DNA from 3 places in the Planococcus chinensis genome. Region 2 is predicted to be linked to each of the others. Evidence: riboswitches for the same ligand, from Rfam matches in the RefSeq annotation. Region 2 holds a riboswitch; each other region holds the start of a gene.
The links. A riboswitch is a leader RNA that binds a small molecule or an ion and turns the genes downstream of it on or off. The one in region 2 is predicted to bind thiamine pyrophosphate.
Positions count from the first base shown of each region.

Region 1: another riboswitch for thiamine pyrophosphate. It lies ahead of thiT (energy-coupled thiamine transporter ThiT); the one in region 2 lies ahead of tenA (thiaminase II).
Region 3: another riboswitch for thiamine pyrophosphate. It lies ahead of ACFSDB_RS07360 (YkoF family thiamine/hydroxymethylpyrimidine-binding protein); the one in region 2 lies ahead of tenA (thiaminase II).

Region 1 covers NZ_JBHUFW010000014.1:45,172-56,024, reverse strand. The annotation lists gene mreBH (rod-share determining protein MreBH) at 1-569, shown strand, start outside; gene ACFSDB_RS16885 (beta-class carbonic anhydrase) at 686-1,252, shown strand; gene ACFSDB_RS16880 (DinB family protein) at 1,261-1,743, opposite strand; gene ACFSDB_RS16875 (GNAT family N-acetyltransferase) at 1,828-2,376, opposite strand; gene ACFSDB_RS16870 (M3 family oligoendopeptidase) at 2,378-4,177, opposite strand; gene ACFSDB_RS16865 (tryptophan-rich sensory protein) at 4,398-5,117, shown strand; gene map (type I methionyl aminopeptidase) at 5,781-6,533, opposite strand; gene thiT (energy-coupled thiamine transporter ThiT) at 6,614-7,189, opposite strand; TPP riboswitch at 7,288-7,387, opposite strand; gene ACFSDB_RS16850 (M20 family metallopeptidase) at 7,530-8,606, shown strand; gene ACFSDB_RS16845 (hypothetical protein) at 8,671-8,802, shown strand; gene ACFSDB_RS16840 (SGNH/GDSL hydrolase family protein) at 8,860-9,771, opposite strand; gene ACFSDB_RS16835 (aminopeptidase) at 9,775-10,853, opposite strand, start outside.
Region 2 covers NZ_JBHUFW010000004.1:810,713-821,565, forward strand. The annotation lists gene ACFSDB_RS06285 (alpha/beta hydrolase) at 1-417, opposite strand, end outside; gene ACFSDB_RS06290 (hydroxymethylglutaryl-CoA lyase) at 430-1,329, opposite strand; gene ACFSDB_RS06295 (acetyl-CoA C-acetyltransferase) at 1,410-2,594, shown strand; gene ACFSDB_RS06300 (YqkE family protein) at 2,607-2,816, shown strand; TPP riboswitch at 3,000-3,102, shown strand; gene tenA (thiaminase II) at 3,189-3,884, shown strand; gene thiM (hydroxyethylthiazole kinase) at 3,874-4,668, shown strand; gene thiD (bifunctional hydroxymethylpyrimidine kinase/phosphomethylpyrimidine kinase) at 4,655-5,485, shown strand; gene thiE (thiamine phosphate synthase) at 5,478-6,125, shown strand; gene thiW (energy coupling factor transporter S component ThiW) at 6,122-6,610, shown strand; gene ACFSDB_RS06330 (iron-hydroxamate ABC transporter substrate-binding protein) at 7,044-7,952, opposite strand; gene ACFSDB_RS06335 (hotdog family protein) at 8,310-8,687, shown strand; gene ACFSDB_RS06340 (dienelactone hydrolase family protein) at 8,734-9,324, shown strand; gene ACFSDB_RS06345 (serpin family protein) at 9,427-10,665, opposite strand; gene ACFSDB_RS06350 (GNAT family N-acetyltransferase) at 10,821-10,853, shown strand, end outside.
Region 3 covers NZ_JBHUFW010000004.1:1,005,837-1,016,689, reverse strand. The annotation lists gene ACFSDB_RS07370 (tol-pal system YbgF family protein) at 80-1,114, opposite strand; gene ACFSDB_RS07365 (glycoside hydrolase family 32 protein) at 1,672-3,141, opposite strand; TPP riboswitch at 3,357-3,462, shown strand; gene ACFSDB_RS07360 (YkoF family thiamine/hydroxymethylpyrimidine-binding protein) at 3,554-4,153, shown strand; gene ACFSDB_RS07355 (ECF transporter S component) at 4,146-4,727, shown strand; gene ACFSDB_RS07350 (ABC transporter ATP-binding protein) at 4,720-6,150, shown strand; gene ACFSDB_RS07345 (energy-coupling factor transporter transmembrane component T family protein) at 6,131-6,889, shown strand; gene ACFSDB_RS07340 (hypothetical protein) at 7,157-7,624, shown strand; gene ACFSDB_RS07335 (sporulation protein) at 7,697-8,116, opposite strand; gene ACFSDB_RS07330 (AI-2E family transporter) at 8,179-9,366, opposite strand; gene ACFSDB_RS07325 (LCP family protein) at 9,428-10,375, opposite strand; gene msrA (peptide-methionine (S)-S-oxide reductase MsrA) at 10,527-10,853, shown strand, end outside.

The DNA of each region.
Region 1 (10,853 bases), on a different contig from region 2:
GCGAACCGATTGCCAGCGTCATCGTTGATATCGGCGGCGGTACAACTGAAGTCGGAATCATTTCTTTCGGAGGCGTCGTTTCAGCCAATACGGTGAAAGTTGCCGGCGACCGGATGGACGAAGACATCATCCAGTATGTCCGCAAGCATTACAACGTATTGATCGGTGAACGTACTGCCGAAAACATCAAGAAAGAAATCGGCTATGCCCTGGTTCCGCACAAATCCGAAACAATGGAAATCCGCGGACGCGATATCATGACCGGCCTTCCGAAAATCGTGACATTGACATCTACGGAAATCCAGGAAACACTGAAAGAGTCATTGCTTGCGATTCTGGAATGCATCCGCGCAACGCTAGAAAACTGCCCGGCTGAATTGTCCGGCGACATCGTCGACCAAGGCGTTGTGATCACAGGCGGCGGCGCATTGCTGAAAGGCATGCAAGAATGGCTGTCAAAAGAGATTTCCGTGCCTGTACATATTGCACCGAATCCTTTAGAATCTGTCGCAATCGGCACTGGCCGTTCACTGGTGATGCTCAGCAAATTAGAAAAAATCCCTCGTTAACCCATTCAGCCCGGCAAACCAGTCGGGCTGTTTTTTTTTTTGGCTTCAGCTGCAAGTCGAATTTTTTCCCGAAATGGATTACACTAATAGAAAAGGCTTTCAAGGAGGAAATAATGATGTCAATGTTGAACCAGATCTTGGAATACAATACGGAATTTGTTGAAAACAAAGAGTATGAACAGTTTATCACCACAAAATTCCCTGACAAAAAAATCGTCATCCTTACGTGCATGGACACCCGCCTATTCGAAATGCTGCCGAAAGCGATGAATTTAAAGAACGGCGACGTGAAAATCGTCAAAAGTGCCGGTGCGGTCATCAACCACCCATTCGGCGGCATCATGCGCAGCTTGTTTGTAGCTGTTTATGAATTGAATGCAGATGAAGTATACATAATCGGCCATTACGATTGCGGCATGTCTGCCATCGATCCCCAGTCGATCCTGAGCAAGATGAAGGCGCGCGGTATCGATGAAAAGACCATCGAAATGATGCGTTATTCGGGTGTTGACCTCGAAGAATGGTTCCGAGGGTTTGACGATGTGACAGAAAGTGTACGCCACAGCGTCAATATGGTCAGAAACCATCCGCTAATGGACAATACAGTTCCGGTCCATGGCCTTGTCATCGACCCCACAACCGGAAAACTTGATTTGATCGTCAATGGAAACGAAAACCGCTGAGAAAATTCTCAGCGGTTTTGTTTTTGGAAATAGAGATAATCCAGCGGGATGCCTTCTTTGCCGAATTGCCGCAGAAAAGAAGTTGCTTGGCCTCTATGGTAGGATGCATGGTTGATGAATGTAAAATGCATCTCTTCTCTCGTACTCCGGAAATGGTCCCCTTTTAAATTGGTGAATTCCAATTCCGCCTGCCATTGTTCCTCAGTGAGCGATGCAAAATACAATTCCATCTCTGCGTGCAGTAGCATAAATGCCTGAATCGCCTTTTCTGTCGTCGATACGTCATATTGCTGAAAAACCGGGCTTTTATTTCCCATCATCCGCTCAAGCCATAATTTTTCGACGCCGATGACATGTGCCGTCATTTTTTCAATGGAAGGGAACGAATTCGCACCTTCCCGTGTATAGATCTCTTCCCCGTACGACTGGATATGCTTCAGAATTTCCACTGCCGCCCATTGATGGTAAGCAAACATCTTATTTCGATCCATGGAGCATCCTCCTTTTTTCGGCTTCTATTCTGAAAACCACCGGACAATTGCGGTCCGCCATTTCCTATAAGCGGCCTTGCCCTTTCAAAATTCGCGCTCAAGTAGCGCGTATTGGTAATGGTCTTCCCACTCGCCGTTGATGTACAAAAATTCACGCAGCAGCCCTTCCTGCTGCATGCCCGACTTCTCAAGCACCCGGATCGATCCGGCGTTCCGGGGCGATACATAAGCCTCGATCCTATGCAGCCGGAGCTGCTCGAATCCGAATGTGAGCACGAGTTTCACTGCTTCCGTCGCGATGCCCTTGCCTGTCGATGCTTTGTCGATCGAATAACCAACAAGCGCACTGAGGAACGGAAGCCGCTTGATGCTGTACAAGGAAATATGGCCAATCATCCGGTCAGTGCCAGGCTCGAAAACCCCGAAGCTGTATTCGCGGTTTTCGCGTGCCTGATAGACCGATTCCCGGATTTTTTCCCGCTGCACCATCGGCGTAAAATAACTGTCCGGGTGGCGGGGTTCATAAATCGACCAGTATTCCCGGTTGCGAAGCAGCAAATGCACCATTTCTTCTGCATCATCCACTGTCAGATTCCGAATATAACAGGCGCGCCCCTCGAATCGTAGATTCATATCAGTTACCGGCAGCAGTCAGCGCATTGAATTCTTCGGCATCCTTCACGCAAAGTGCAATCCCTTTTTCCCAGAAAGCAGGCTGGGTGATGTCTTCCCCGAGATGCTTAAGTGCCAGGTCTTCTGCCGTCATAATCGCTGTGTCGCGGAGGAGTGCCATGTATTTCTCTTCAAAACCGGCGCCTTCTTCGAGCGCTTTTGCGTATACGCTCAAGGAGAACAAATAGCCGAATGTGTAAGGGAAATTGTAGAATGGCACGTACGTGATATAAAAATGCAGCTTCGAAGCCCAGAAATGCGGGTGCAGCGACTTCAATCCGCCGGCAAACCCTTCTTCCTGCGCCTGTGACATCAATTCGTTCAACCGGCCGGCTGAGACGACGCCCTTTTTGCGCTCTTCATAGAAACGTGTTTCAAACAGGAAGCGGGAATGGATGTTCATGAAGAATGCTACACTCCGCTGGACCTTGTCTTCAAGAAGCGCGATCTTCTCATCATTGCTTTGGGCATTTTTAACTGCCGCATCGGCTACAATCATTTCAGCAAAAGTCGAAGCGGTCTCCGCTACATTCATCGCATACGAACGGTTCAACGGGTGTACCGGCCGCAGCGCGTAAGAATGGAATGCATGGCCGAGTTCATGCGCAAGCGTCGCAACGTTCGACATCGATCCGCTGTAGGTCATGAAAATGCGGGATTCCTCCGACATCGGCAAGCTCGTGCAGAATCCGCCGGGGCGCTTGTTCGGACGGTCTTCGGCTTCGATCCAGCCTTTTTCGAAAGCGTCCTGCGCAAACTTCCGGAGTTCTGGCCCGAACTTCCCGAAATGTTCAAGGATAAAGTCAGCGCCTTCCTGGTATGAGAATTTTTGAGTGCTGGCTGTCACAGGGGCATCCACATCAAACCAATCCAGGCCGTTTTTTCCCAAGATTTCCGCTTTGCGGTTCAAATAGTCGACGAACGGCCCTTTGTTGTTGCTGATTGCCCCCCACATCGCATCCAAGGTTTCCTGCTTCATGCGGTTCATATGGAGCGGCTCCTGCAGGACATTGTCCCAGCCGCGCTTTTTATAGATTTCCAGGCGGAAGCCTGCTATCGAGTTCAAGGTTTTGGCAAAGAATTCTTCTTTCCCTGTCCATGCCTCTTCGAGTTTCGTATAGGATTCCTCGCGTACGGCCGGATCGGAGTGGGCACTCAGGTTGTTCGCCTGCCCGACGGATAGCACTTTCTCTTCGCCGTCGACTGTCATGGTGATTTTGATATCCCCCACCAGCATATCGTAAAGTTGGCTCCAGCCATGATAGCCATCCATGCTCAGTGCGTTGATCAGGTTTTCCTCTTTTTCAGAAAGCAGCATTTCCGCTTCTTCGCGCCATTCATTCAATACAAAACCAAACTCCTTGAGTTCATCGGTTTCGAGCAGGCTCTTCCATACAGCATCCTCAGTTCCTGTCAGATCTTTTTGGATTTTCTGCAGCGCAGACTGGAAACGGGATGACAGAGCCGCCGATTCACTTTGCAGAATCCCTGCTTTTTTGTCTTCTGTATTTTGCGCCATCAAACAGCCGATAAAAGCACCAGACTGGCTTAGATGCTGCATCAGCCCTTTGATTTCCTCCAAAAGGCCGGCAATGCGCGGCGCGTCTTCAGCTGATGCCGGCACCTGGAAACTTTGGGCCGCTTTTTCGAATTCTTCCAAGCGCGGCGCTGCCTGGTCCATATGTACGCGCAATTCCGCCGAATCGCTTCCGCCTGGGAAAAGGCTATCCAAGTCCCAGACTTCCGGAAATTTAACTGTCATTCTGTTTCCTCCTGTGGTAAACGAAATTTTCTAAAAACACTTATAAGTATACCATTTTTATTGAACGGGAGGAATAATGGGCCGCGCCGCCTTCCTCTTGTTTGAACTGGAAAAAGTGACGAAACTTTCACAAACTCGCGCCTTTATTGCTTTTTTTGGAAGAAGCTATTTGTTGAACCAATCGATGACAGGTATACTAAATTGAAAGGAGGGATCTGCTATGATTCGGGTATTGTTGATGACGCTCGCTTTCGGAGCCGTTGTCGCTATAAATGCGTTGGCCACTATCCTGCCGCTGAATGGCCAAACGACTGGGGAAATTTCAAACCGGTTGCCCGTGATGATCACACCGGCCGGCTATGTGTTTTCGATCTGGTCTCTCATATATATCCTGTTGGCCCTTTGGATCGCCGGCTTCTGGATTCGTTTGAAAAAAGGAGAAACTCCCTCATCTGAAATTGCATTATATTTCTTATTAAGTGCCGGATTCAACATCGCTTGGATTTTATTGTGGCATTATGAATTCTTCCTCTGGACGCTCGTCGCCATGGTCGGCTATCTGCTTTCCTTGATTGCCCTATATCTGCAGTACAATAATAGCGATCAGAAAGTGACCGAGCGGCTGCCGGTTTCAGTCAATATGGGCTGGATCAGTGTGGCGACCATCACAAATGTTGCTTACATACTGACTTATTTCAATTGGGGCGGCTGGGGCTTGAGCGACCAGCTTTGGACGGTTATCATGCTGACTTTCGGAACCGCGCTCGCACTCCATGTCCGATTCCACCATTCCGACATTCCATTTGCCTTAGTCTTCGTCTGGGCATTCATCGGCATCGCCGTTAAACACGGCACAAGCGAATTGCTCGTCACAACCGCTTCCCTGTTTTTAAGCGGCGTTATTGTGACCGGTGTTCTGCTTATCAAAAAAAGACCTTGAAGGGTCTTTTAAACTGTAGATAAAGTTCAATTGTGATGAATAAAGATGTATAAGCCCGACAGGGTGGGCCACTTCGCTTTCCGTGGGCTCGGCTTCAGTCTCCTCTTCACTGAAAAACCATGCTCCTGTATCGCTGCGCTAGCTTCGTCGCAAAGACTTGGCAGGCCAAGTCTTTCCTGCGGGGCCTTCAGCTCGAGCTGGTCCCACAGGAGTCTCGTGGCCCACCCTATCGGGAGCACCACCTGTATTCAAAAAAAGGAGTAGGACGCTTATTCTGCTTTGTGTAACTAATTACAAGCCGCTTGCTTTATGATCCGGAACGGAAGGCGTCGTCTCCTGCGGGATAGCGAAGTGCGGAAATCCACTCGGACGCCAGTCAATGCTTGACCGAAGCTTGCGAGGGCAAGTATTTGCGACGAGCTTGCGCAGGAGCACAGGTTCTTAGTTAGTTCGGCTCGAGCCCGCGGAAAGCGTCCGCCTGAAGTGGAGGATTCGAGATAGCTCCGCTCATATGAATATTCATTGTTTAAGAGGAATAAATTTTCTTCTGTCTACAAATTAAAAGACCTTAAAAGGTCTTTTTTTGTTTGCGGCAACCTTTCATCCAAAAGAACAGGCTGCAGACGGCCTCGTTATGAGGGAGTCTGCAGCCTGAGAAGCTTTCTAATTATCCAGTTTCGTCAATAGGACCGGTTCGCCTTTTGTAACTATGACTGTATGTTCAATCTGCGCCACCAGCGACTGATCCGGCGTGATAAATGTCCAGCCGTCACCTGATTCGATGATGTGCTCTGCTTTCTGTGAGATAAACGGCTCCACGGCCAGCACCATGCCTTCTTTCAGGATGGTCTTCTCCCATGCATCGTAATAATTCAAAATGTGCTGAGGGGCTTCATGGAGTGATTTCCCGATGCCGTGCCCGGTCAGGTTCTTGATGACAAAAAGGCCCTGCTGCTTCGCTTCGCGCTCCACCGCTTTCCCGATCTGGTTCAGCTTCGCGCCGGCTTTCACTTTCGTCATAGCGAAATCGAAAGCCGATGCTGCCACTTCACAAAGCTTCTCTTTTTCCGCATGGCCCTCGCCGACCACAAAGGAAATCCCTGTGTCCGCAAAATAGCCTTCATAAGAACCCGATACATCAATATTGACCATGTCGCCTTCTTCGATGACGCGTTTGCCGGGAATGCCATGCGCCACCTCTTCGTTTACGCTGATGCACGTATAGCCCGGAAAATCATATTCCGATTTCGGTCCGGATACGCCGCCAAGTTCTGCAAACAGCTTGCCGCCCAATTCATCGATTTCCTTTGTCGTAACACCCGGCTTGGTCGCCGCTTTCATTTCTTCACGGATCTTCGCTACCATCTGTCCGGCTTTTTTTAGCATTTCTATATCTTTTTCAGTCGTCGCAATCATTAAATACCCTTCTTTCAAATTGTCTAAGAAAAATTATACCATATAAAAAGAGGACTATCCTAATGATAGTCCCCTTCCACTTATGCTTTTGCGTCGACGAGTTTCGGGGCTGCGGCAAAGAGTGCCGAGCAGACGAAAGCCGCCAAGAGAAATACCGGAATCATATAGGTTGCGTTGTAGGCAGCGGAATAGATCAGTACATTCCCTTCTGCAAACATTCCGAAGAACAGAATGCCGGTGATCACGTGGGTGATGTACCGCAGAACTGAACCGATCAAAACGCCCAGTACGATAGCTGTGATCATCTTCCCTGTGCGCCTTTCTTCAGCAGCCTGCAGATACCGGCTCCGCATGATTCCCGCAAGGCCTACGACTCCGTAAGCCAGCAAATAATCCAGAATGACTTGCAGCACGACATAGCCGAACGACAGCGGCGTCACCGATATGGTGCCTGTGACGATTTGCAGGAGTCCTACCAACAGCCCGGTCAAGACACCGGCAGCGACGCCTCTTCTGAATGCCATCAGGACAATCGGGATCATGACCAGACTGACAGATCCCCCTTGCGGCATTTTGAAGGCCACAAAATCGAGGATAAACCCGAGGGCGCCAAAAATCGCAATCTCCACCATTAAAATAACCCGTTTATTTCTCATAACTTCCTCCTTATGTGTTGTGCACATCACCAGAAGGGCCGCGCGAATAAAAAACCATATAAAAGCGGCGCCAGGACAGAGCTTGGCGCCGCATAAGGGCCGGTTTCCATCCACATCCCTGCGCAAGTGTTAACTTACAGGTTCAAAGGGTAAGAACAATGTGTTCACTCTCAGCATATAGCTCCCCTTGTGGTGCATACATATTTTGCTTTCACCCCTATTGTACACAAATGCCCGACTTTAAGCAACGCAGTTTCAAGCTGGCCCCAGAGGGTAACAGGTAAGTATGAAGCAAATAGTCGAAAGGTGGTGAAGGCAGCGGAAACATGCGCTGCTGAGTATGATCGAGTTATTGAAAGAGTTAATTAAAATCCAAAGCGACACCAAACAAGGAGCGAACGATGCTCTTCTTTTTTGTGCCGAATGGCTGAAGGAGAAAGGGCAGGAAGTCAAGGTCCATGAAAACAACGGATATATGATGCTGACTGCCGCAAAAGGCCAAGGACAGGACACCATCGTGTGGAACGGGCATGTCGATGTCGTTCCCGGCCATCCGGACCAGTTCGTGCCGATGGAGGAAATGGGGCGCATTTACGGCCGCGGTTCCGCTGATATGAAAGCCGGGGTGGCGGCCATGATGCAGGCTTTCGTCGAACTGGATGGATCCGCGCTCAACCGCATCGTCCAGCTGCACATTGTCACCGATGAAGAAATCGGCGGCCGCAACACCTCAAAATGGCTGGTCGAACAAGGCTACACCGGCAATTTTGTCATATGCGGCGAGCCGACCGGCCTAAAAATCGGCTTGCAGTCAAAAGGAATTCTTCGCATGGATTTGACCTTCAAAGGCAAACCTGCGCACGGCAGCCGCCCATGGGAAGGCATCAACGCCATCGAGTCGGCGATGAAGTTTCATATGGGAATGGCCGATCTGCCTTTCCGCAAGGAATCGACCGAATACTACGAACAGCCGTCGGTCAATTTGCCGATCATCAAAGCGGGAGACCGCTATAACGTCGTTCCCGAAATCTGCGAAATGTCCTATGATATCCGCTTTATGCCGGGCCAGGACAAAGACGAAATTGTTCGGCAGATGGCGGAACTCGCCGAGAACTTGAAGCTGGATATGGAATACAAAGCGAGCGGCTCCACACCCGCTTTGACGACGACCAAAGAAAATCCGTACATTCAATCGCTGCAAAATGCCATCCGTGAAACAGTGGAAACCGAACCTGTCCTGTTCGGTCAGCATGGTGCTGCCGATACCCGCTATTACGCAGCCGTCAACGGCGGCGAAGGCGCGATCGAATTCGGCCCTTCAGGCGATGACTGGCATGGAAACGCCGAATACGCGGACATCTCCAGCATCCATCAATACAAAGACATCCTAAAGCAGCTTGCCGCTGCCCCGCTTTAAGGTTTAACAAGCAGAAAAACCGGGAACAATAAAACATACTCTATCCACGTCAGGAGTGATAAACATGGGAATCGGAAGAATTGTAAAAACAGCCATCAAGTTTGCGCCAATCGCGTATCCAATCATCAAAAAAGTAATGAACAAACAAAAAGCAGGGACTACTTCTACGCGCAGAACGCCTAAGCCAAAGCGTTGATATAAAACACAAAACCCCGCTCCGGATTTTCCGGAGCGGGGTTTTGCATGTTTTCAACTATACATACGGCAATGCCTCACGCAAAGCATAATATTCCTCTTCGAGCCCTTCAGAAGGCCGGCTTGCAGCCGGGTTGCCGGATATGGCACTTTCACGGTCCGATTCCTGCTGGGCCGTGATTTCCTCAAAAGATAAAGGTGCGGCCTTCGGCAATTCCCCGTTTTCCACTTTCCAGCCCTTTTGGTAGCTATCCAAAAAAGCATTGGCCATCGCCTGATAGCCTTTGAAATTCGGATGGACATCCGCCGCATTCGGCACTTTATCCACCGAGTCGTTGCCGAATGCGCCTTGGACCGGCACAAAAACGGCCCCTGCTTTTTCAGCGCTTTGCTTTAAAATGACATTCAGCAGATCAAGCTGTTTTGCAGTTCCCGCTTTTTGGCTTTCACGGGCATGGGGATATGCAAAATAATAGCCCATGACATAAACATCCGCATCCGGTGCCCGCTTTTTCAATTCCGCTAAAATCTCATCCAGGTTCTCCCGCGCATTATTCAATGCAAAGTCGGCCTGGATTTGCGGAAAAGCCAAAGACCCTTGTTCAGAATCGGCCTGCACAAGCCGCAGCAGATCATTTGCGCCGGCTGAAAGCGTAATGATGTTGGCAGAAGCCAACAGGTCTTTCGCTTCTTCCGATTTGACCCGCTCTAGTACATCTTCCGTTGTGAATCCCGGAAACGCCAAATCTTTGGAAAAGAATGCGACCGGTTGCTGGCGTGCCAATTCCTGCGCAATCAGATCGGCATAGCCTGCATCAATCTCTGAATTCGGCGTCTGGCCTGCTGCGAGCGAATCACCCAGCGCTACATAAGCGGCCGGCAATTGGATTTCTGCCGCTGCAGGCAAAGCGCTGAAAGCCAGCAGCACTGCCGTCAAACACGCTATCGTGTATTTTTTCAACCTGCTCACCTCTTAAAATGCCCAGTTCCCGTTCCGGAAAACCGGTTCTCGTGTGCCGTCCTTGTGGATGCCGTCAATATTCATTTCGGCGCTGCCGATCATAAAGTCTTCATGGACAATCGATGTATTCAATCCGATTGATTCGAGCTGCTTCCGCTCCAGATCCCGGCCGCCTTCATAGCAGGTCGGGTAGGAATCGCCAATTGCTAAATGATTCGATGCATTTTCATCGAACAGCGTGTTGAAAAACAGGATATTGGAATCCGAGATTGGCGAATGGTGCGGCACCAATGCTACTTCGCCCAAATACGCGGAGCCTTTATCCGCCTGGAGCATTTCATCAAGCAATTCCTGGCCCGTTTCAGCCTTCGCATTGACGATTTTCCCCTCTTCAAATTCCAGGGTAAACCCGTCGATGATGTTCCCTTGGTAGACGAGCGGTTTCGTATTGCGGACAGTTCCGTTGACGCCGTATTTCAATGGGACAGTGTAAACTTCCTCAGTCGGCATATTGGCAATGAACGCATTGTTCTGCGGTGTTTTGGAAGCGCCGCTCATCCAGATATGCTTGTCCGGAAGTTCGATCGTCAAATCAGTGTCGGGTGCCGTATAGTGCAGCTTGCTGAATCTTTTGCTGTTGAGCTGTCCTGCGCGTGCTTCCAGCAAATCGATATGCTGCTTCCACTGCGCGATGGCATCGCCTTCGCCGATGCGGACAGTTTTGAAGATGGCGTTCCATAGGGCATCGATCCCCTCAGCGGCTTCTAGATCCGGGAACACTTTTCCCGCCCATTCCTTGGACGGGATCGCAATGATCGACCAGGCAATCTTGTCGGTGCCGACGGCTTGCCGGTAACGCTCCAACGCGCGGCCGGCAGACTTCTGCGAATCCGAGAGGCGCTTGGCCGGGATGCCGGTCAAAAGATCCGGATCTTCTGCATCGATCCACAAAAATGATCCCCCAGTATCGATGATTTCATCGCGCTGGGCGACCGACCATGCCGGGTATTCATGGAATGCTTCATCCGGCGCCATCTCAAAATGCATCCGGGTCTGTACCGGATCCGTGTAATTGACATGGACGCGCTTGG
Region 2 (10,853 bases):
TTTCTCGTAATGGCCGAAGCTGGTCGTATTGCCGCCGGAATCACCGTGGCGCCGATGGTCGTAAACGACCGAATTAAAGCCGAGGTGCTCGAACATGCGGGCATATTTAAAGGAATTGACTTTCGTTTCGGTCACTCCGTGGCAAATGACGACATAACGGCTTGTATTATGCGGTTCCAGGAAAATGGCCTTGACGTCATAGCCGTTTTCCGACCGGATCCACTGTTCGCTTTTTTTCACGTTGGCATACCAGACTTCGTCATACCGTTTGGCGGATGTTTCGCGCTCCAAAATCAAAGCTTCGTCTTTTTTCTTCACATACATCAGCCGGTTGCTGGCAGCAATGCCGACCGCTGCAGCCAAAAGGGAAAAAGCGCTGGAAACGACAGCGGAAATTTGGAAAATGCGTTTTTTCAAAGGAGAGCCTCCTTATCCTCGGTTCTTATAAAGGCGGTACATGCCTGTCTGAACCGGGTTTGAGACATGGGGTTCAATCGACGCGACAGCTTGGCACAGAAGATCCAGGTCGATTCCGGTGCTGATGTCCATGCGGTGCAACATGTTGACGACGTCTTCCGTCGCGACGTTGCCGGTGGCACCCGGTGCGAACGGACAGCCGCCCAAACCGCCAGCGGACGCGTCAAACCGGTCGACTCCTGCCTGGAGCGCCGCGAAGATATTGGCCAGCGCCATTTTTCGTGTGTCATGAAAATGCGCGGTCATCAGCATATCAGGAAATGCATCTTTTAATTTTTTGAACAGTTCATAACTCTCAAGCGGTGTCGCCATGCCGATCGTATCAGCGACGCTCAACTCGTCGACTCCCCAGCCGGCGAAAGTACGGCAAAGCGCCAAGGTGTCTTCCGGATTGATGGCACCTTCGAACGGGCAATAGAACGCGGTGGAAATGCAGGCGCGGACGAAAATGCCGTCTTCTTTTAATTGAAGGATGAGCGGTTGGAGCGCATCCATGCTTTCCTTAGTGGTCTTGTTGATGTTTTTCTGGTTGAACGAATCGGACACGCCGACAAAAACTGCGACAGCTTTCGCACCGGATTCGATTGCGGCATTGATGCCTTTTTCATTTGGCGTCAGGACAAACTGGCGTCCGGTTTTCTCGACATTCGCCATGATTTCTTTGGCGTCGGCCATTTGCGGCACCCACTTCGGCGACACAAAGGACGTCAGCTCCATTTCTTGCACCCCTGCTGCTTGAAGCCCTTTGATGAATTCGAGTTTCGCTTCCGTGGAAACGGTTTTTCCTTCGTTTTGAAGGCCGTCCCGCGGGCCGACCTCGATTATTGTTGCATTCTTTGGTAAACTTAACATAGTATCCCTCCCAATACCATTGTATCCAGGAGTAGGAGAAAAGAGCAACTTGCAAACAACCAAACAAGGGGGAAATCATTGTGTCACAAGAAGTCGTAATTGTAAGCGCTGTCCGTACAGCAATCGGTTCTTTCGGAGGAGCGCTCAAGGATGTTCCTGCAACAAAATTAGGGGCGATCGTCATCAAAGAAGCTGTCCAGCGCGCAGGGATCAAACCTGAGCAGGTATCTGAAGTCATCATGGGGAATGTGCTTCAGGCAGGGCTTGGGCAGAACCCGGCCCGCCAGTCAGCGATCGAAGCAGGGCTTCCGGAGACCGTTCCGGCAATGACCATCAATAAACTCTGTGGTTCCGGCTTGAAATCGGTACACCTGGCTTTCCAGGCAATTTTTGCAGGAGACGCTGATATCGTCGTGGCAGGCGGCATGGAGAACATGAGCTTGGCGCCATACTTGATGCCAAAAGCACGGACCGGCTACCGCATGGGCGACCAGACTGTGGTCGACAGCATGCTGCAGGACGGCCTGATGTGTGCATTCAATAATTATCATATGGGCGTCACTGCAGAGAACCTCTGCGACCGCTATGAAATCACCCGCGAAGAGCAGGACGAATTTGCTGCGCGTTCACAGGCACGCGCGGCAGCGGCAATCGATTCCGGCCGCTTTGATGATGAAATCGTTCCAGTTGAAATTCCGCAGCGCAAAGGCGAGCCGGTGATCTTCAGTACGGACGAATACGTAAAGCGCGATTCCACTGCCGATAAACTTGGCAAATTGCGCCCAGCATTTAAAAAAGAAGGCAGCGTAACGGCCGGCAACGCTTCTGGAATCAACGACGGAGCGGCCGCTGTTGTCGTGATGTCCAAAGCGAAAGCCGAAGAACTGGGTTTGACGCCGATTGCTACCGTCATCGCGAACGGACACGCTGGCGTAGACCCGGCGGTTATGGGCATCGGTCCGGTGCAAGCGGTCAAGAACGTATTGAACAAAGCGGGAATGGCGATGGCTGATATCGAATTGATCGAAGCCAACGAAGCATTCGCAGCCCAATCAATCGCTGTGGACCGTGAATTAGGATTCAATCACGATATATTGAACGTTAATGGCGGTGCAATCGCACTTGGCCATCCGATCGGCGCAAGCGGCGCCCGTGTTTTCGTCACGCTTCTGCATGAAATGCAAAAACGCGATGTCAAAACCGGACTTGCAACACTTTGCATCGGCGGAGGCCAAGGCGTGGCAACGATCGTAAAACGCCCGTAAGGAGAGAGAGCGATGAGCAAGAAAAAACAGGAAACCGAAAGCAATCTGCCGCAGGATATCCTTGCAAAACTGCAGGCGACGAAAGCGGAACTGCTGAAAGAAGAGCAGCAGCGCGCTGAGGAAAAGCACGCCAAGGAATTGTTCGAACGCAAAGAACGCGAGAAGAACTTGTCGTTTGCTGAGTTGCTTGAGCGGCACGGCGACAAAGGCAATAAATTCTAGAGTGCCAATCGATGCCGATGAGGCCGGAGACTGGGACAATCCCGCAGTCTTCGGCTTTTTTGCGTATAGCCATGGAGCATCCGCTAAAACAGCCTTGTCTGACTCTGACGGAAACTTGAAATAAAAAGAAATTTTGAATTATTATTTTATCTATGGTATAGTGATGCCGACAACATGAATATCGCAATCCACTAGGGGAGCCGGTTACCGGCTGAGACGAGCAACGCTCGGACCCTTTGAACCTGATCTGGATCATACCAGCGGAGGGAAGTGGGCGAATGGATGCTCCTCTCTTTTTTTGTGCAGCTGACAATCGCCGCTTTCCTTTACTGGAAAGCGGTATTTTATTTGCCCAAAAAAGGAGATGGAGAAATGGCTTTTTGCAAAGAGGTACGGTTGGAATGTGATGGATTATGGCAGGCAAGTTTTGAGCATCCGTTTGTAAGAGGAATCGCGGACGGCACGTTGCCGCTGGATGTATTCAAGTATTACGTCATGCAGGACGCCTATTATTTAACCCATTTTGCCAAAGTACAGGCAATCGGAGCGGTTAAGGCGGCGGACCTCGAGACGACGAGAAGCTTCGCGCATCATGCAGAACAGACCTGTGCCGCAGAAATGGCGCTCCACGAATCATTCATGGATTTACTCGGTGTCACAAAGAGCGATTGGGAGTTGTTCGAACCTTCGCCGAGTGCCTATGCCTACGTTTCGCATATGTACCGTTCTGCTGAAGGCGACTTGGCGGATGTACTGGCTGCCATTCTGCCATGCTATTGGCTTTATTTTGAAATCGGGGAGCGCTTGAAAGATGCCGCACCTGGACATCCCATCTACGACCGGTGGATTGGCACATACGGTTCCGAGTGGTTCGGCGAGCTGGTCAATGAGCAGAAAGATCGCATGGACCGGTTGGCAGAAGGGCTTTCTGGAAAACGGCTTAAACAGTTGAAAGACCGGTTCCGCCGGAGCAGCTATTACGAATGGAATTTCTGGCAGCAGGCGTGGACGATGGAAAGCTGGGAAGTTGCGCCGCAAGTGGGAGAGGAGACTGCTTATGTTGAATGAGGTACAGTCAAAGGAGCCGATCATCCATTGCATCACCAACCAGGTCGCCGCAAATTTCCAGGCAAACGGGCTGCTCGCATTAGGTGCATCACCGATCATGGGAGATGCAGTGGAAGAGGCAGAAGAACTGACCCTTTTGGCAGATGCGTTATCGCTGAATATCGGGACACTTTCACAGCGTTCCCTCGACAGCATGCTGATATCGGGGAAAACAGCGAACCGGAAAGGGATACCGGTCGTGCTGGATCCGGTCGGTGCAGGCGCGACACGTTTCCGGCTTTCGGCAGTAAACCAATTGCTTCAACATGTGGAAATCACGTTGCTGCGCTGCAATGCCGGGGAGCTGGCTGCGATTGCCGGAGCCGATTGGCAGGCAAAGGGTGTGGATGCCGGAGCTGGCGATGCCGATATAGAACCCTTGGCAATGGAAGTGGCACGCCGCTATCGATTGGCCGTAGCGGTAACAGGCGAAACGGACCTCGTGACGGATGGCCAAACCGTGGAGTACATCCCCCATGGCAGTCCGAAAATGGCGGAGATAACGGGCATGGGGTGCCTATTAAGCGCAGTCGCAGCTGCTTTCCTTGCATCAGTGGAAGGTCCGCCCATGACGATAGCCGCAGAAGCGCTCCGTTATTACGGCATTGCCGGCGAAAACGCAGCTGCCGAAACACCGGGGCCGGGGAATTTCAGCGCCCGATTTTTGGACCTTCTTGCAAGCACGGAACAGCAGGACATAGATGAAGCAAGCAAAATGGGAGGGATGTTGTATGGGCGCGATTAAGGAAGTGCTAACGATTGCCGGTTCTGATTCCGGCGGAGGCGCCGGGATTCAGGCGGACATCAAAACATTTCAGGAGCTCGGTGTGTTTGGAACTTCTGCCATTACAGCGGTAACGGCTCAAAATACCCAAGGCGTCAGCGGCATTTTCCCGATGGAAAGGGGAACAGTCCGGCAGCAGATAGATGCGGTGGGCAGCGACTTTGAAATTGCAGCAGTCAAAACCGGCATGCTGTTTGATGCCTCGATCATTGAGGAAACGGCTAAAGGAATCCGGAGATATGGATGGAAGTATGTCATTGTCGATCCGGTCATGATTGCAAAAGGAGGGGCTGCACTTTTGCAGGAAGAGGCGGTGGAGGCGATGAAAGCCCAACTTTTGCCTCTCGCCACGGTTATTACACCGAACATCCCGGAGGCGGAAGTGTTGAGCGGCATTGAAATCCGGGATCCGGAAACACGGCTCCTGGCAGCAAAACGTATTCTGGATTACGGAGCGGAGTCGGTCGTCATCAAAGGTGGCCATGGCAACGATCCGGACTTTACCGAGGACTTCTATCTCCACACCGGCGGCGCATCGCTAATGCTGCGCTCAAACCGGATCAGCACCCGTCAGACTCATGGCACCGGCTGCACATTCGCAGCAGCCCTGACAGCTGAAATGGCAAAAGGCGCGCCAATGAACGAAGCGCTTTTCACTGCCAAGCAATTTGTCCAAGCAGCACTTGGCCATCCTTTGAATATTGGATCAGGCCATGGACCGACCAATCACGCAGCCTTCAGAAACTTCAGCGGAAAGGGGGAAGTTCAGCTTGTTTAGCAGACCATCAATTTATTTCATCATGGGTACGTCGAATGCAAAGGAAAAAGAGCCGCATTTTTTGCTTAATGAAGCTTTGGCAGCCGGGATTACCCATTTTCAGCTGCGTGAAAAAGGGGAGACCGCTTTGCGGGGGGAAGCGTTGGAGAAATTCGCCAGGGAATGCCAGGCTCTCTGCACACAGTATGGCGTGCCGTTCATCATCAACGACGATGTAGAACTGGCGCTTGCAATCGGAGCGGACGGCGTCCATGTCGGGCAAGAGGATATGCATTGCGGCGATGTGCGCGCACTGATCGGCGCAGAGAAAGTGCTGGGAGTATCGGTCCATTCCGAGGAAGAAGCCGCACAGGCTATTGCAGGCGGCGCTGATTATCTTGGCATGGGGCCGGTATTCGCTACGATTTCAAAAAATGATGCGAAAGAGCCGGCAGGAGTCAGGAAAATCATAGAAGTGACCAGGAAATATCCCCAGGTTCCAATCGTTGGCATCGGCGGAATCACATCGGAAAACGCAAACGAAGTTTGGCAAGCGGGTGCAGCCGGCATAGCCGTTATATCAGCGATAGCCCAAGCGAGGGACGTTTCCGCAGAAATTGGCCGGCTGCGAGATTCATATGAAAGAGGGCAGATGATATGAAAACGAAAAAGCTCGTCCTGATGGCAATGTTCGTGGCGATTGCAGTAGCAGGATCCGCATTTGTATCGTTTCCTGCCGGAATTGCCCGGGCTTATCCAGTACAGCATGCGATCAACGTGATGGCGGCGGTCCTTTTCGGGCCCATTCCGGCGGTCGTCATCGCTTTCGTGACAGGGGTGGTCCGCGTGTTGACCGGGACCGGCTCCTTGCTGGCATTTCCCGGCGGAATGATCGGCGCTCTTCTGGCCGGTTTGTTCTATATGGGTACCGGGAAACTCTGGTTTGCCGCAGCAGGGGAAATCATCGGCACGGGAATCCTTGCTTCGCTTGTGGCTGTACCGTATGCAAAATTTTTGATGGGCACAGAAAGCGCCGCGTTTTTCTTCATGCCGCCGTTTCTGGTATCAAGTGCTACAGGTGCTGTGTTGGGGGTTCTGCTCGTCTATAAACTGAAGAATGTCTACGTCAAAAGCGAACTTTATTGACGCTGGAGGTTGTCCTCAGGATGTCAAAAAACCTACTATAAAGATACACTTAATAAAAAAACTAAATACACCGCTTCGGGCGCTATGGGCATGGCTCATCCAATGAGCCGGGAAGAACACCCGTCTCATTGCTCCGCCTAGCCCTTGGACGCGCCGGTGCTGGTTTCGTTCTTAAAAAGCTGATAACTATATCCGTTTTCGTACTGCTATCTGAGATATGAAGCAAAACGGCGGAGACGCCCGCAGCAAAGAGATGGCTCTAAGGAAGTTTGAGCCATCTCTTTGCGACGAGCGCATAGCGCGCAGGAGCATACGGTTTTACGAAGCAGTTTTGCGGAATATCGGCTTACTATTTAAAAGGAATTTATCTCATACTTAACATGAAAAGGACAAGCAGCCTGAAGCGGCAGCTTGTCCTTTGCTCATCACTTCATTATTTTAGAAACGACTCTTCAAAAACGGAAAGTAAGTGTTCCAGTGTGATCGGATCGCTGTATGTGGAAGCCTTGGTGTTGATTTCGATGACCTGCCCTTTTTCCACGGCCGGTATATTGTTCCATACAGCTGTTTCCGTGAAAGAGTTATCTACATCCGGGTTTTTGCTGAAGACGATATAGTCCCCGGCAAATTCCGGAAGCGTTTCAGCGGAGAACGTATAGACGCCCGCTTCCAATGCCAATTCCTTCACTTTTTCGGGCATTTTCAAGCCCATGGCCTGATAGAGGATTTCTGTGCCGCGGGCGTAATTATCGCCGAACACGTAAAATTCCTTGTTGCCGCTTTCGATGACAGATACAGTGGCATCTTCGCCGATTTTTGCACGGATCGCTTCACCGGTAGCTTCCGCTTTTTCCGTAAAGCTTGCAACCCAATCCGTTGCTTCTTTTTCTTTGTTCAATAATTTGCCGATTTCAACCTGCTGGTCCAAGTAATCCAGCTTTCCCCATGTGAAAGCGACTGTCGGTGCTATTTCATTCAATTTCTCAAGGTTCTTCATATGTGTACCCGCGATGATCAAGTCAGGGTCCAATTCAATGATCGCTTCAAGGTTGTCTTCAGATACAACTTCTACACCAGCCAGCTTTTCTTCGAAAAGAGGGTTGGTATTCGTCCATTCATCAATGCCGACTACCTGGCCATCCAAAGCCAAGACATTCGGACCGTTAGTTAGTGCGATGATCCGCTGCGGGTCTGCAGGAACCTCGACAGGCCCGGATTCGGACTGGTATGTAATCGTTTCATTTGTTTCTGCTGCTGCTTCTTTCGGAGCCGCCTCACCGTTTCCACAGCCGGCAAGCACGAGCGACAATATAAGCAGGAATGGCAATATTACGTTTTTCATCATGAATGTCTCCTTCTGGATTATCGATATTGATAATCATTTTCAATTGAATGCATCTTTTATACTAGATGAGATGAGAACGGTTGTCAATTAGAATCTGAAAAGCATTAAAACCAAATAAAACCTACATCCTTCTATTTATTCTTGATGCCAAACTTACCTGAAAATCTTCATAGAGAGAACGTTGAATTATTCCAGCTCTTAGGAGTACCATATAATAAGATGGATTAGAAAGCAGCGTTACTAAAAGAAGGACCACACAATAAAATAAGCGACTCTATATCTATTTAAAAAATGAAATGCAGTCCCATTTCTTGCTATGACGGCGTTTGGACTGAACTTGGAGGAGGAAGTCTTTTGTCTTTAAGAGTTGGAGAAATCATTTCTTTTGAACGGACATTCACTAACGAAGAAGTCGAGTTGTTCACGAAGGTCTCGGGCGATGAAGGAATCCATCACATGACGCCCGATGAAAAAGGAAGATTGGTTGTGCAAGGCCTGTTGACGGCGACCTTGCCGACAAAAGTGGGAGGGGAGCATAACGTACTTGCCCGACAGATGGATTTCGTCTTTTTGCGTCCTGTATACACCGAAGACACAATAGTGTGTGAAGTGAAGATTGAACAATACGAAAAGCAAGAGAACCAGCGGACAACTATTGCTGCGTCCTTCACATGTAGAAATCAACATGGAAAAGAAGTGCTGAACGGCCATTTTGCAGGAGTTATCCTATGAATCAAATAGATTCAAAAGACCGTATCCTTGGAGAGGGCGTGTGAAAATGTATGCAATCAGACAAGGCTCTAAGCGCCTCGTGCTGCTATTGCACGAAATATACGGCATTAACGGGCACATGAAAAGCTATGCCGCCCGGTTTGCGGACCTTGGATATGATGCGGTCGTTCCTGACTTGTTAGGTGGAACTGGCCCTTTTCCATATGAACAAGAAAAAAGGGCGTACCAATATTTCATGGAAGAAATTGGCTTTGAATCAGCAGCTGAAAACATAGAGGGTACCATTTTACAATTGCGCAAGGAATATGAGGAAATCCATCTGGTGGGCTTCAGTGTGGGAGCGACAGTCGCGTGGCTGTGCAGCGGATCAGCAGACGTCGAAAGCATGATCGGCTTTTATGGATCGCGCATCCGTGACTTTCTGGACATCGATCCCCGTTGCCGTACCTTATTGATCTATGGAGAAACTGAAAAATCCTTCGACGTAAGAAAGATGGCCGCAAGGTTGGATCAAGATAAGGTGAAATCTGTGCTATTGGCGGCTCGACACGGCTTTGCAGATGCTCAATCACCTCACTATGAGCCATTAAATTGCCGCAAAGCCTGGAAAGCAGTAGAAGAATTCATGAAGTCTTAGGTGGAATTGAGATCAGCAATATCCGCAAAATGGCGGCCGATAAAAACTATGACTTAGAACAAACAAAAAAAGGCTGCCGGCGAAGGCAGCCTTTTTGCCCCGTCATGAAGCCGGGTTTTCCACTCTCCCCATGAAAAGGATGACGCCTGTTTCTGAATCCGTGATGGTGAAAATGAACGGCCGGTTGGCGATCATCCGGAAAGAGTCAGCGGATTCTGATTCTGCGATTGAAACCGAAGTGGCAGCGGCCGCTTCAGTCCCTTTTTCATTAACATCAATGAACGTTTTTTGTTTGACTTCACTGATGTAGAGGCCGCTCGAAGTTTCAAACATATTTGACAGGTCGGCACTCCGGAAAGCTGTTTCCATTCCAAGGCGGGATAACGCCTCGTTTAAAATCACTTCGTATTCCATCTTGAATTTCGGGATCATCAGCGTTCCGTCCTTCGGTTCGAAGCCTTTCATCCATTGATTCCATTTTTCTTCCGTCAGGCCAGACGCCAGTTCATCAAGTTCGGTGCCCGGGGCTGGCAGGAAGATGTTCATGCTCATTTCGCCGTCTCCATACGGCAGCGACACTGCCTGGAAGTCATCCGTTTTCAAATAAGGGAGCCGACTCTGCAAGTTCATGAGCGGCACGTCCGTTGTTGAACCGTCGATTCGTGTAAAAGGCTGTTCCGTTGTTTCTCCTTCAGGAAACGGGTACTGCCAATCCCCTTTGAAGTAGATAGCGTTCAAAAGCATTGCTGCCAAATTCGGACTGAGCGGCTTGGCCGCCATTTTTTTGATTTTGCCGTTTGTTGCGTCACTCACCCATTCGTTGATCCGATCCGCAGAAGCCGGATCTGAAATATCGATTTCTTCGATTTGGGCATTGTAATAATCCCTGCTGCTTTTTGAAAAGCTGTCCAGAAAGCGGTATTCCTCTTTGGCCCAGATCGAATTGGCGATATTCAATTCAATCCCTTCCGGACGGTCCGCAAATTGCATGGAAAGCGAAGCGTTCGCCCGGTTCATCTCTTCCGGGGAGATCCCTTCGGCGCCGAGCACATTGGCAAGCTCATCTTTTGTGGGGCCAGCCGCTCCGTTATAAACCATCGAAAGGGCCATATACAAACTGAGAGGCGAAATGAATTTATTGCCGTCTTCGGTTTGGCTGAGGTCGTCCATCAGCCTGAAGCCAAGCCGGTTGATGGGTCCGGATATTTTTTCGTAATCGTGTTTGCTGTATTCCACGCCGTCAGCTATTGCCATGCCGGGATTGCCATTGCTGGATGAAGAACCGCAGGCTGAAACAATGAGCAAGGTGAGAAGGATAAAGAGCTTTGCTATTTTTTTCACGAAATTCCACCCCTTTATAAAAGTAGACTGGAAAAAAGAAGGAAAAGTTACAGATGTTTTATAAAAAACTACTGGTTAAAAAAGTGCCAAATGCCATACAATGAGCGTACTAAAATATTCTATTTTCGGAATGCCCAAGAAGAGGAGGAGCGAAAATGCATACAATCATACAGGAATTTACGGAAAAC
Region 3 (10,853 bases), 200 kb from region 2:
TAATTGTTTTTAGCTTGTACCCAATAGTAAAGAACATTCAGCCCGCTGTCAAAGCTTTTTTAAAATTTTTATTTTTTATTCAACCGAAATTCAATTCCTCGTCCACTCTGCCAATGACCATATACGCCGATGTCCCGTTGAAATAATAGGCCGGCTGATTTCCGGCATCGGCCCGGCAAATCGCTGATGGAATTTCAATTTCCCGCAATGCCTGCATCATTCCCTCAACGGCTTTGGTGAATGTCGGACCCGTCACGCCTGTCATCACATGCGTATCCAAAAAATACGCTTTGGCATCAAGTGGCTTCATTGGTTTTTCCGCACAGCTATGCAGCAATAAATGCTTGAGCAGGAACGCATGGGCAGCTGGCAATTTTTCGCGGATGCCATTATAGATCAATTCCGGGCCGTCCGTGTTGAAAAAAAGGATAATGGTGTCTTTCGGATCCTTTTCAATAGCTGCAACAACCTGCGCATGCCCGCATTGAACATGTTCATCCGCCGAAAGGATACGGTAAGCGGAATTCCGGAGTTCATCCGTGCAGCGGCAGAGTTCTGTGAACATTTCCGAAAAGTCTGCGCTATCAAGTGCAGTTGAAGAAACGGAACTTGCCGCAAACGCCCGGCTGCCGATATGCAACGAGCTGCTCGACATGTGCTGCAATGCACGCTTGACCTGATCGGCATTCAGTTGATAGGCGTTCTCCGGGTAACGGGATTGGTTATCCAGCGCTTGCTGCAGCTGGCAAAGAGCTTCGGCGTGCATATGCTGCTGGTGGAACAGCCCGCCCAGGCGGTATGCCGCTAGCGGATTCACCGGGTCGTATTGCAGCACTTTTTTCATAGCCTGTTCGGCTGCATAGCGCTTATTGGCATCGTTGGATGCCGCCTGGCCGCAGTAGCACAGCAGATAATTGATCAGTTTCTGCTGGATGTATGTATAGTAATGGGCATAATCCGCATCTTCCGCCGCTAATAGCTTAAGATGGTTGTGCATTGCATCATAAAGTTCAATCTTGGAATAATCCAAATCCCCTTGGGTATTTTCAGCTTGAAAGTGAATCTCCTGCTCCAATTCTTCTAGTTCATCCAAACTTATGTCATGATATCGCATGTTCTTCCCCCTAAATAAAAAAAGACCGCTGTATAACTTTGCTAAATGTTATGGTGGGATAATATAATTGCGGTACAAATACTATTATTAAGATATATTTTACATTTCTAACAAAGTTATATCATTTTCATGATACCAATCCTTAATTCGATACACAATATGCGTTTTATTAATTTTTTGTAAAAGGAATTTATTTTTTGAATTTCAGTTTCTTGTCGACCTTCATTGAATTGTCTAAGGACCGTTCTACTGGCAAAACAAGGCATGCGTGCTTGTTCAAATAAAATCTATAAAACCGGCAGAGGTTTGGACACAATGCCATAAACTGCCGGTTTCTATGCTTTAGGACATTTAATTATGCGATTTGATTTAAAGAATATATATAACCGCTAGTCTGCAGCAATGAAAAAATCATTTCATCCGACTTCCGCTTCTCCTTGCCGTACATTTTGTGTAATTAAAAATGAAGAACAAAATGTTTAGATGAATTGGTTTGTAGAATCCAATGCTTTGTTTTGCCAGATACATTTCTTTAACGGAAAACGAAGGCGTCAGTTTTAAACAGAATGATTCATGAAATGCTTAGGATTTCGCAGATTCCACTTTTCAAGCAATAACTCCACATGCCCGTCGGCCGTAAAGAAAACATCAAGATCCGTTGCGAGCGCAAAAAAACGGGCCGTGAACACTTCCTCCCCTCCATTGACAAAAACTTCAATGGCACTCGTATCCAGGAATATATGCAATTCCTCAAGTGTTTCCAAAAAACAGCTTCGGTTTTCTACCATGCCGTCTAGAAATCGTTTGCGCACCAACGTCAACCGCTTGGTCTGTTGATCGTAAGAAATGATTATATTTTTGCGGATTTCAATTTTTATATGCCCGGCCAGGTTCTGCAGGAAATGGATCTTCAGTTCCTCTACATTCCCCGAAAGTTCTGGCCACGTCTTTGTTTCATTCTTTAAGCTTGAATGGAATGAAAGCCCTTGTGCTTCCCGCAACTGTTTCAGTTCCGGCACTGGCTTCTGAATGATCCTGTCTTTTCTCAGCTCTAATTCACGCGGCATCGTCAAAGCATGGACCCATCCTTTTTCGATTGTGGGCAGGTGGGATTCCTGTTCCCCTGTGATGCCCATCCAGCCAAGCATGATCCGCCTTCCTTGCTTATCCTGAAACGTCTGCGGGGCATAAAAATCAAAACCCCGATCCAACTCTGTAAATTCACCATGCGGGAACTCAGTTGTTCCAACGTTCCATCTGCCGACAAAATAGCCAGACTGATGCGCATTATGGTAAAAGGAATTTTTCGCTTTCAACCCTTGAGGGGAAACGATGAGGATGTCTTTTCCACCGAGCTCAAAAAAATCCGGACACTCCCACATATAGCCGAAGTCCATCAATCCATTGAAGCGGTTTCCAGCTAAAATCCCTTTAAGATCCCATTGCTGTAAATCTGTCGAAGCAAAAAGCACAACGGCCCCTTCTTCATAAAATGTTTGCGCCCCTACAACCATGTACCAAGTGCCATCCCTTTTCCAAACTTTCGGATCCCGGAAATGAGCCGTGTATCCTTCCGGCAGCAATACAACAGGCCCTTTCTTTTCAAAATCAAATCCATTGCTGGAAACGGCCATGCATTGATAAGTCTCAAATTTGCCATTTCCGCGTTCCACATGCCCCGTGTAAAACAAGATCATCTTCCCATCAACTTCAACCGCACTCCCAGAAAAACAGCCGTCCTTTTCATACCATTCACTTGGGACAAGCGCCGGCTTGTGTTCTTGCCAATAAACAAGATCCTGGGAGGTCGAATGGCCCCAACATTTAGAGCCGTGCGCCGTACCAAACGGATTCCATTGAAAAAACACATGATACATGCCTTTGTATTGGATCAACCCATTTGGATCGTTCAACAAACCGACCGCCGGCATCAAGTGGAATTGAAGCCGATGCGGATCGCTGTTGTTGTTTTTTTGATACGCTTCGATCGTCTGTGCTATTCTTTCAAACCAGTTGAATTGGACCATGATAATCTCCTATTTTCATCATTATTAACAAGCATAACGCCTATTAATTAAAAATTCCAACTAATTGGTCTTGATTCGGCTTCCCCGGTTGTCCACGTGCCAGTCAAGCACTCACTTGCTCCCAAGTTATGTGTTGTCCCCCTTTACATCCCCCAGCCCTTCCGCTAAACTAGAGCCATCGGGGCAAACCCCGGACACAAAAAACTGCATACCGTTTTCTGCACTAGGGGTGCTTATTTTAGCTGAGATGCAAGCGCAAGCTTCGATCCCTTATAACTCGATCAGGTTAGGACCTGCGTGAGGAAGTGCGGCACATTTCTGGAAAACTCCTTTTTTGGGACGCTTATAGATTATGGCTGCATCTTCGCGGATGCGGCCTTTTTTGTGGACTTTTTTAAGGAGGAATCTATTCATGGAACCATTGTACTGCGGCACAAGCCCGATTGTCGGATTTCGTTTTTCTTTGCACCCGATGTCGGGAAACTTTATCAAGATCATCAAAGGGGCGTTAAATAGGACGGACACCTCGAATGTCTGGATGCATACGGACGACGTTTCAACCGTCATCCGCGGCAAACAGAACCAGGTTTTCAACGTGGCCAAAGCGATCGCGCTCCATGCGGCAAAAACCGGCGAACACGTCGCCCTTTCCGGAACGTTCTCGATCGGCTGCCCGGGGGACTCGGAAGGAGATGCCTATCTGGAAAAAAGCGACGAGCTGCCTAATCAGGACGCCACTCCTCAATATGTTTCTTCCCAGTTCGCCTTATACCCGATGAACAACCCGGCGTATATGGAAGTCATCTACCGGGAAATCGATCGTGCCAAAGCGCATGGCGTCTTCAACGAATCGATGCATTACGCAAGCGGCATCCATGGCGACATCCACGATGTCTTCGCTTTCTATGAAGAGTCGTTCACCCATGCGCGCTCAGAAGAGTACCGCCACCTTGTGATGACGCTCTCGATGAGCATCAACAGCCCGTCGCACGGAGGGAATGCGCATGCTTAAAAACTGGAAGTTAAAAGAGATCGTCTTGATGTCGCTCTTTGCCATCGTCTTCGGCATCGTCTATTTGGTGTTTGTCCACGTCGGAAATATCTGGGCCGGATTGATCGGCCCGATTGCGTATGAATGGATGTTCGGCATCTGGTTTATCGTCTCCATTATCTGCATGTACATCATCCGCAAGCCGGGTGCCGCTTTGATGTCAGAAACCATGGCAGCGGCAATTGAAGTGCTGCTCGGCAACGCCATGGGCCCCCGCCTGATTTTATCCGGTGTGATTCAAGGGCTTGGCGCGGAGGCGGCCTTTGCTGTGACCGGCTACAAGCATTTTAATCTGGCCGTCCTGATGCTTGCAGGGGCAGGTTCTGCCGTCTTCAGCTTTGTTTATGGCTTCTTTGTTTCGGGTTATGCAGCGCTCGATCCGACGTTCGTCGCCTGGATGTTCACGCTGCGTGTGTTGAGCGGCATGATCATAGCGGGAATCGGCGGAAAATACCTTTCGGATGCCCTGCTGGCGACCGGTTCCCTTCGCGGCTATGCCATTGCCCGTATAGAAAAGAGTGATGCCAATGCATGATGCCGTCTTTTCACTCGACAATGTCCACTTCCGGTTTCCCGATTCAGGCCAGCGGACGCTCGACGGGATTTCATATGAAATCTTCCGAGGCGAGCGGGTTGTCATAACAGGTCCGAGCGGTGCCGGCAAAAGTACACTTCTGTACTTGCTGAACCGCCTCTATCCTTTGAATTGCGACGGAATTCTAAGCGGTTCCATCAAACTCTTCAACAAGCCATCTGAAAACTACGCACCAGGGGAAATCAACCGCCGGATTGCAACGGTTTTCCAGGATCCCGATTCCCAATTTTGCATGCGTACGGTCGAGGAGGAACTGGCATTCACTCTTGAGAATCTGTCCGCTGTTGCTGAAGCCATGGACGCGCGGATTGCAGGGGTGTTGGAACTGACCGGCCTTATGGAACTACGCCATGCAGTGATCCAAACGCTGTCTGGCGGCATGAAACAGCGGGTGGCTACAGCTTGCGCGCTGATTATGGAACCTGAAGTCCTGCTTCTCGACGAACCGTTGGCCCATCTCGATCCCTTCACCGCCAAGCAATTTGTCGACTGGCTTTCCGTCCTTCAGAAAAGACACGGGCTGACTGTCGTAGCTGTCGAACACCGGCTGGAATTGTGGGAAACTTTTTTTAGCCGGGAAATCGTTTTGGACAGAGATGGTGCTCTCATTGCAGACGTTCCTTTCCGTCCGAGATCAATTTATTCCTTTCCTGTGCGTCCCTCTGTTTATGAAGATTTGCCGGCGCTACAGGCCGAAGCGATTTCAGTAAAAAAAGAAGGCCGGCTGCTTTTAGCTCCCCTTTCCTTTAAAGCAGCACGCGGCGAAGTGGTGGTCATTGCCGGCCCGAATGGCAGCGGAAAAACCACTCTCTTAAAAGCGCTATGCGGAATCATTCCTTTAACGGGCGGCCGGATCATCGCACAGAAAGTGGGTTACGTGCCCCAGTCACCCGAGTTTTTATTCATCGAATCTTCCGTAGAGGCTGAGCTCGCTTTTTCCGGAGCCTCCACCCAGGCAGAAGTGGAAGAGCTGATGGAACGGCTCCATTTGACGGATATCAAGGAAAGTCATCCGTTCTCAGTAAGCCACGGACAAAAGCGGCGGGTCGCCATTGGCGCGATGCTCGCTGACAAGCGGGACGTGCTTTTAATGGACGAGCCGACTTCCGGGCAAGACTTTGCCGCGCTTATGGAACTCTTTACTTTGATCCGTGAACGCGTCCAGGAGGGTGCCACGATTTTGATCGTGACTCATGACATGGAATTTGCAGCGGGGATTGCAGATTCGGTTTTGCTCATCAAAGACGGAATGCTGACCGGGAAATTCTCTGCCGAGCGGGTCTGGGCGGATGAATCACTCATGCAGGCGCACCAGCTGCTACAGCCGAAAGGAATGGTGCAGCGTGAAAAATCTTTTGCATGAAATGAATCCGTCGGTGAAGTTTGTCGTTGTGACAGCATCGATGCTGGTTATTGCCTTCTTTTTCAATCCATGGACGCCATTCCTGTTCTTTATCGGCATCCTTCTTTTGCAGGTTCTCTTGAGCCGGATTCCATGGAAAAAATGGACGCTCTTCATGCTCCCTTTCGCTTTTGCTGCATTCGGCTATCTTTGGACTGCTGTCGTTTTCGGTGTAGGAACTCAAGATGAAGTGTACTTCTCTGTTGCCGGGTTTGAGGTGGCCAAAGAGCAATGGGAGACGGCTTTGTCGCTGTCCGTTCGCGTCCTGGCTTTCTCCAGCTTGTCGCTGTTATTCGCTTTTACGACCGATCCGGTAAAATTTATCATGAGCCTGATGCAGCAAATGAAGCTTTCGCCAAAACTGGCTTACAGTGTCATGGTTGCCTATCAATTTTTGCCGCTATTGAAAGAGGAATTCACCCAGCTCCGTGAAGCCCAGCGGCTCCGAGGCGCTCAAATCAAACCCCATTGGATAAACCGGTTGCCTGCCTTCCGCCGCCTGCTCATCCCGATGCTTGCCGGCGCAGTAAGGAAGGCAGAGCGTGCCGCTTTTGCCATGGAAGCCAGAGGTTTTACCGGAGAGCGTCGCAAAGCTTATTACCGCCCTGTTCATGTAGGGCGGATCGATTTCTGGCTGGCCCTTCTGTTTCTCTTCGTACTGGCCGGCAGTTGCTTAGGCGGAATTTATATTGATGGATGAGTGCAATTTGAATGTATCCAGTTTGATTTTCTCATAAGATTTCAGCCGCTTCCCGGCATCCATTTTTCGGGAACGCGGTTTTTTGTTTCACTTTTTTTGTTACGGTTTTTGTTTTTCAGAAATTTAACCTTATGTAATTATGTACATTTATATCTTTTTTTATTGATTGCCCGCAGCGAGACGGCAGTTTTCCTAAATGATTTCGCTTCTACCGTAATGGGTATACATCAAGCAAGCACTTTTTTCTATTAGCAAGGAGGCATTGGCATGATTGAATGGGACTTGCTTGACGAAAAAGATGACCGGGTCTATCTGGCGTATATGACCAACCGCCAAGATCCCTTTGTGATGTTTGAACGGGATTTCGGCCAAATGATGGACCGTGCTTTCAAGGAAATCTATGAAGGCTATACCCACCTTTGGGCAATGAAGCGGGTCGGGGTCATTTTGCCAAATAAAATCTGTTATTTCCCTGACAACGAACTGCTCATTGAACCGTCTGTCTATGCTGGAGCTCCGAAAAAAGAAGTATACATAATATTTTTATTTTCAAAGAACTCACCTTCTTCCCCGTTCATGTATGCTAAAGGGCTCAAGTCCGGATTTTACAGTTCGTTTGAATCCGCCGCAGAAACCGGTGCCCGTTTATTGAATTTAATGGCAAACACGTATCCGGAACGTGAGTTCAAAGTATTGTGCACAAAGCTGCTCTACGACTTCCTGTGGTACAGATAGAGGACGCTTCATGACCCATAAATAAAAAGCGACAGCCGGATTGGAACCAATCCGGCTGTCGCTTTTCTCCCTCTACATTGCAGAAACGCTATAAGTGAACTCGTCTTCGTCCATGGCGTCTACTCCATTGTCCACATGGACAATCGTGCGGAGCAGCAGTTTCGTTTTCGCGTTTTCAACGATCCAGCGCTCATCAGGCACGATTTCGAATTGCTGCATGAGCGTCCCTTTCGATTTCAGCGTGCTGACAAAATCCAGTGACTGTTTTGCCACGACATTCTCGATCAGCTGGAAATCGCTGTCGTCCCGTACTTCATCAATTTGCTTGACGACATGCAATTCGACGTATTCGATCTTCTGGTCGGTGTCGCCGCCGGTGATGTAAATCGTGCCGTTCAGCGTCTCGCCTTCGTTTAAGTTCGGCCTCTCCACCACTGTTTCAACGGTCAGCGAACCGATTCCAATTGAACTTAGAAACTTTTTGAAATTCATAAAATGGAAACCCCCAGATCATAGTAATCTTCCTATACCACCATAGATTTCTTGTTAAACCCTCAAAGCAGCTCTGTGTAGTCATATTGGTTCTCAAGGTTGTTCTCATGTTTATTATAGCGCCGTTTGAACAATTTGTAGAGATGCGAAATCAATACACGGGCGAGTGCATACATCGGAATCCCGAGGATGACGCCGGCAATGCCGAACAGCGACCCCGCTGTCAGCAATACGAAAATGATCGTGACCGGATGGATGAACAGCGTCTTCCCCATCACCTGCGGGGAGATGAGATTCCCTTCAACAAGTTGGACCACCGTCCAGACGACCGCCAGCTTCACAAGCATGAACGGCGAAGTCACGAGGGCGATAATCGCTGCCGGCGTTATGGCAATCGCTGGCCCGAGATACGGCACTACGCTAGTGACCATCGCCAGGACGCCGAGCAGGAGCGCGTAATCCATTCCGATAATCAAAAAGCCGATATAGACCATGACGCCGATGCAAAACGCCACGATGATCTGGCCCTGGATATAGGCACCCAGTTGCCGGTCCGCTTCGCCGAGCACTTCCCTCGTGTCGTCACGGAATCTTGGCGGCAGGAGCTTCACAAAATACTCCGGCAGCTTCTCGCCGTCCTTCAGCAAATAAAAGAGGATGAACGGCACGATGACAATCGACAGGATGACACTTGTGATCGTCGAAATGAAACCGGTGATTCCTGTGATGATGCTGGCAATTGTCGCCTGGAGTGTATCAGCGACATTCGCCGGCAAGGTGGCGATCAATTGCTCAATATCAAAGCTTGATCCCCGGTAATAGTCGCCGACAATGGACGTCCGGAGAAAAGCGTCCAAGTTGGTCAGCAATTGCATGAAGTAATCCGGGAACTCCATGATCAGCTTTTGGAACTGCTCCCGGAGAAATGGCAGCACCAGGACAATCAGCAACGTGATCAAGCCGATGACCCCTAGGAAAATCAGCAGGATTCCCCAAAGCCGGGGGATTTTCGCTTCTTCAAGCAGCCGCAGAACAGGCCGCAGCAGATAATAGAAAATGAGCGCAAGGACGACCGGCAGCACCACCGTTTTCATGAAGACGCTGAGCGGATTGAAGATGAATGACACTTCCCGGAAGATGAAAATGACGAGCCCAAGCAATACAAGCGCCGTCAGTGTGAACAAGGTGTTCGTTCCGCCTAGGAAACGGATAAAATTTGTCGAGAAAAGCGATTGTTTTTCGGGTTCCACCAAATCTCCCACTTTCAGAAAAATATGAACTACTTCTATAGTAGCATAAGTTCAGGTCTGCTTAATGGAGTGGTTGTGACAAAAATTCAGCCAGCGCTTGGCGGTTCTCTTCGATATCGATTTCGAGGACAGCACCGGCATCCGGATATCGTGCATCCCAGTAGCTTCCTTCAACAGGGACCGTCAGACGGCCGATGTCGCTTTTTCCGCCTTTAGCGAGTTCGATGGCCAGTTTCGCGCCTTCTGTTGCCGGCAAGTCTGTTTGGACATAGCCTTGGACCGCCCCTGCCAGTTTCGGATATTTCGGGATTGCCGAAACATTGATCAGCTCGTCTTTCAGCGCAGCAACTACTTGCTGCTGGCGGCGTACGCGCCCGAAATCGCCTTCGCTGTCAGCACGGAACCGCGCATAACCGAGAAGTTCCTTGCCGTTTAGCGTATGGACGCCTTGTTTCAATGAAACGCCGATTTTTTCGGACATGTCTTTTTCAACGTCAATTTCCACGCCGTCCGGTGCGGCTATATCAACCATGTGTTCAAAATTCGCAAAATCGATCATGGCAACATGATGGATCTCCAGGCCGAACATTTCCCGCAGCGTGTCCGCCAGCAAGTTCGCGCCGCCCAAGTAATAAGCCGTATTCAGTTTATACGATTGATAGCCCGGGATGTCGGCGTAAATGTCGCGCATGAACGACGTTAATTTGATTTCGTCCGTGTTTTTATCATGCGACATCAGCATCATGGTATCCGAACGGGACTGTTCTTCCCCACGTGAATCCACACCGATGATCAGGATGTTCTGGAAATCCCCGTTTTCTGGGTCTCCGTCGAACTCCAAAGTTGGTTGCTCTGTATTTTCAGCTAGCTTATATCCGCTTTGAAATTGCAAAAATACGTAAATTCCCACTGCTATTACTGCTAAGAGCAGCAGCAGTAAGATGCCCCGGAAACGGAACCGCTTTTTTTTGCGCCGTTCCCTTCTGGCTGGCTGTAGTTCTTCTTCCATACTATACACATTCCTTTCTGCATCTTGCTTTACATTGGACGCTATTTCACTAGAAGAAGTTTCTGCAATCCCATTATAATCATATTTATTGTCTGGAAACAGGGGGAGTGGTAAGATTTTTCTATTCCACTCGAGAGGAGCAAACCCACCTATGACCCAAAAAGCGACATTTGCAGGCGGCTGCTTCTGGTGCATGGTCAAACCGTTCGACCAGTTTGACGGCATCGACAGCGTCATGTCCGGCTACAGCGGCGGCCACGTCGAAAACCCCACATATGAACAAGTAAAATCCGGTACGACCGGACATTTGGAAGTGGTCGAAATCACTTTCCAGCCGGAGGTATTTCCTTATGAGCAGCTGCTTGATATCTTCTGGCAGCAGATTGATCCGACCGACAACGAAGGCCAGTTCCAGGACCGCGGCCCTTCATACCGCCCTGCCATCTTCGTCCATAACGAAACGCAGCGCGAACTGGCG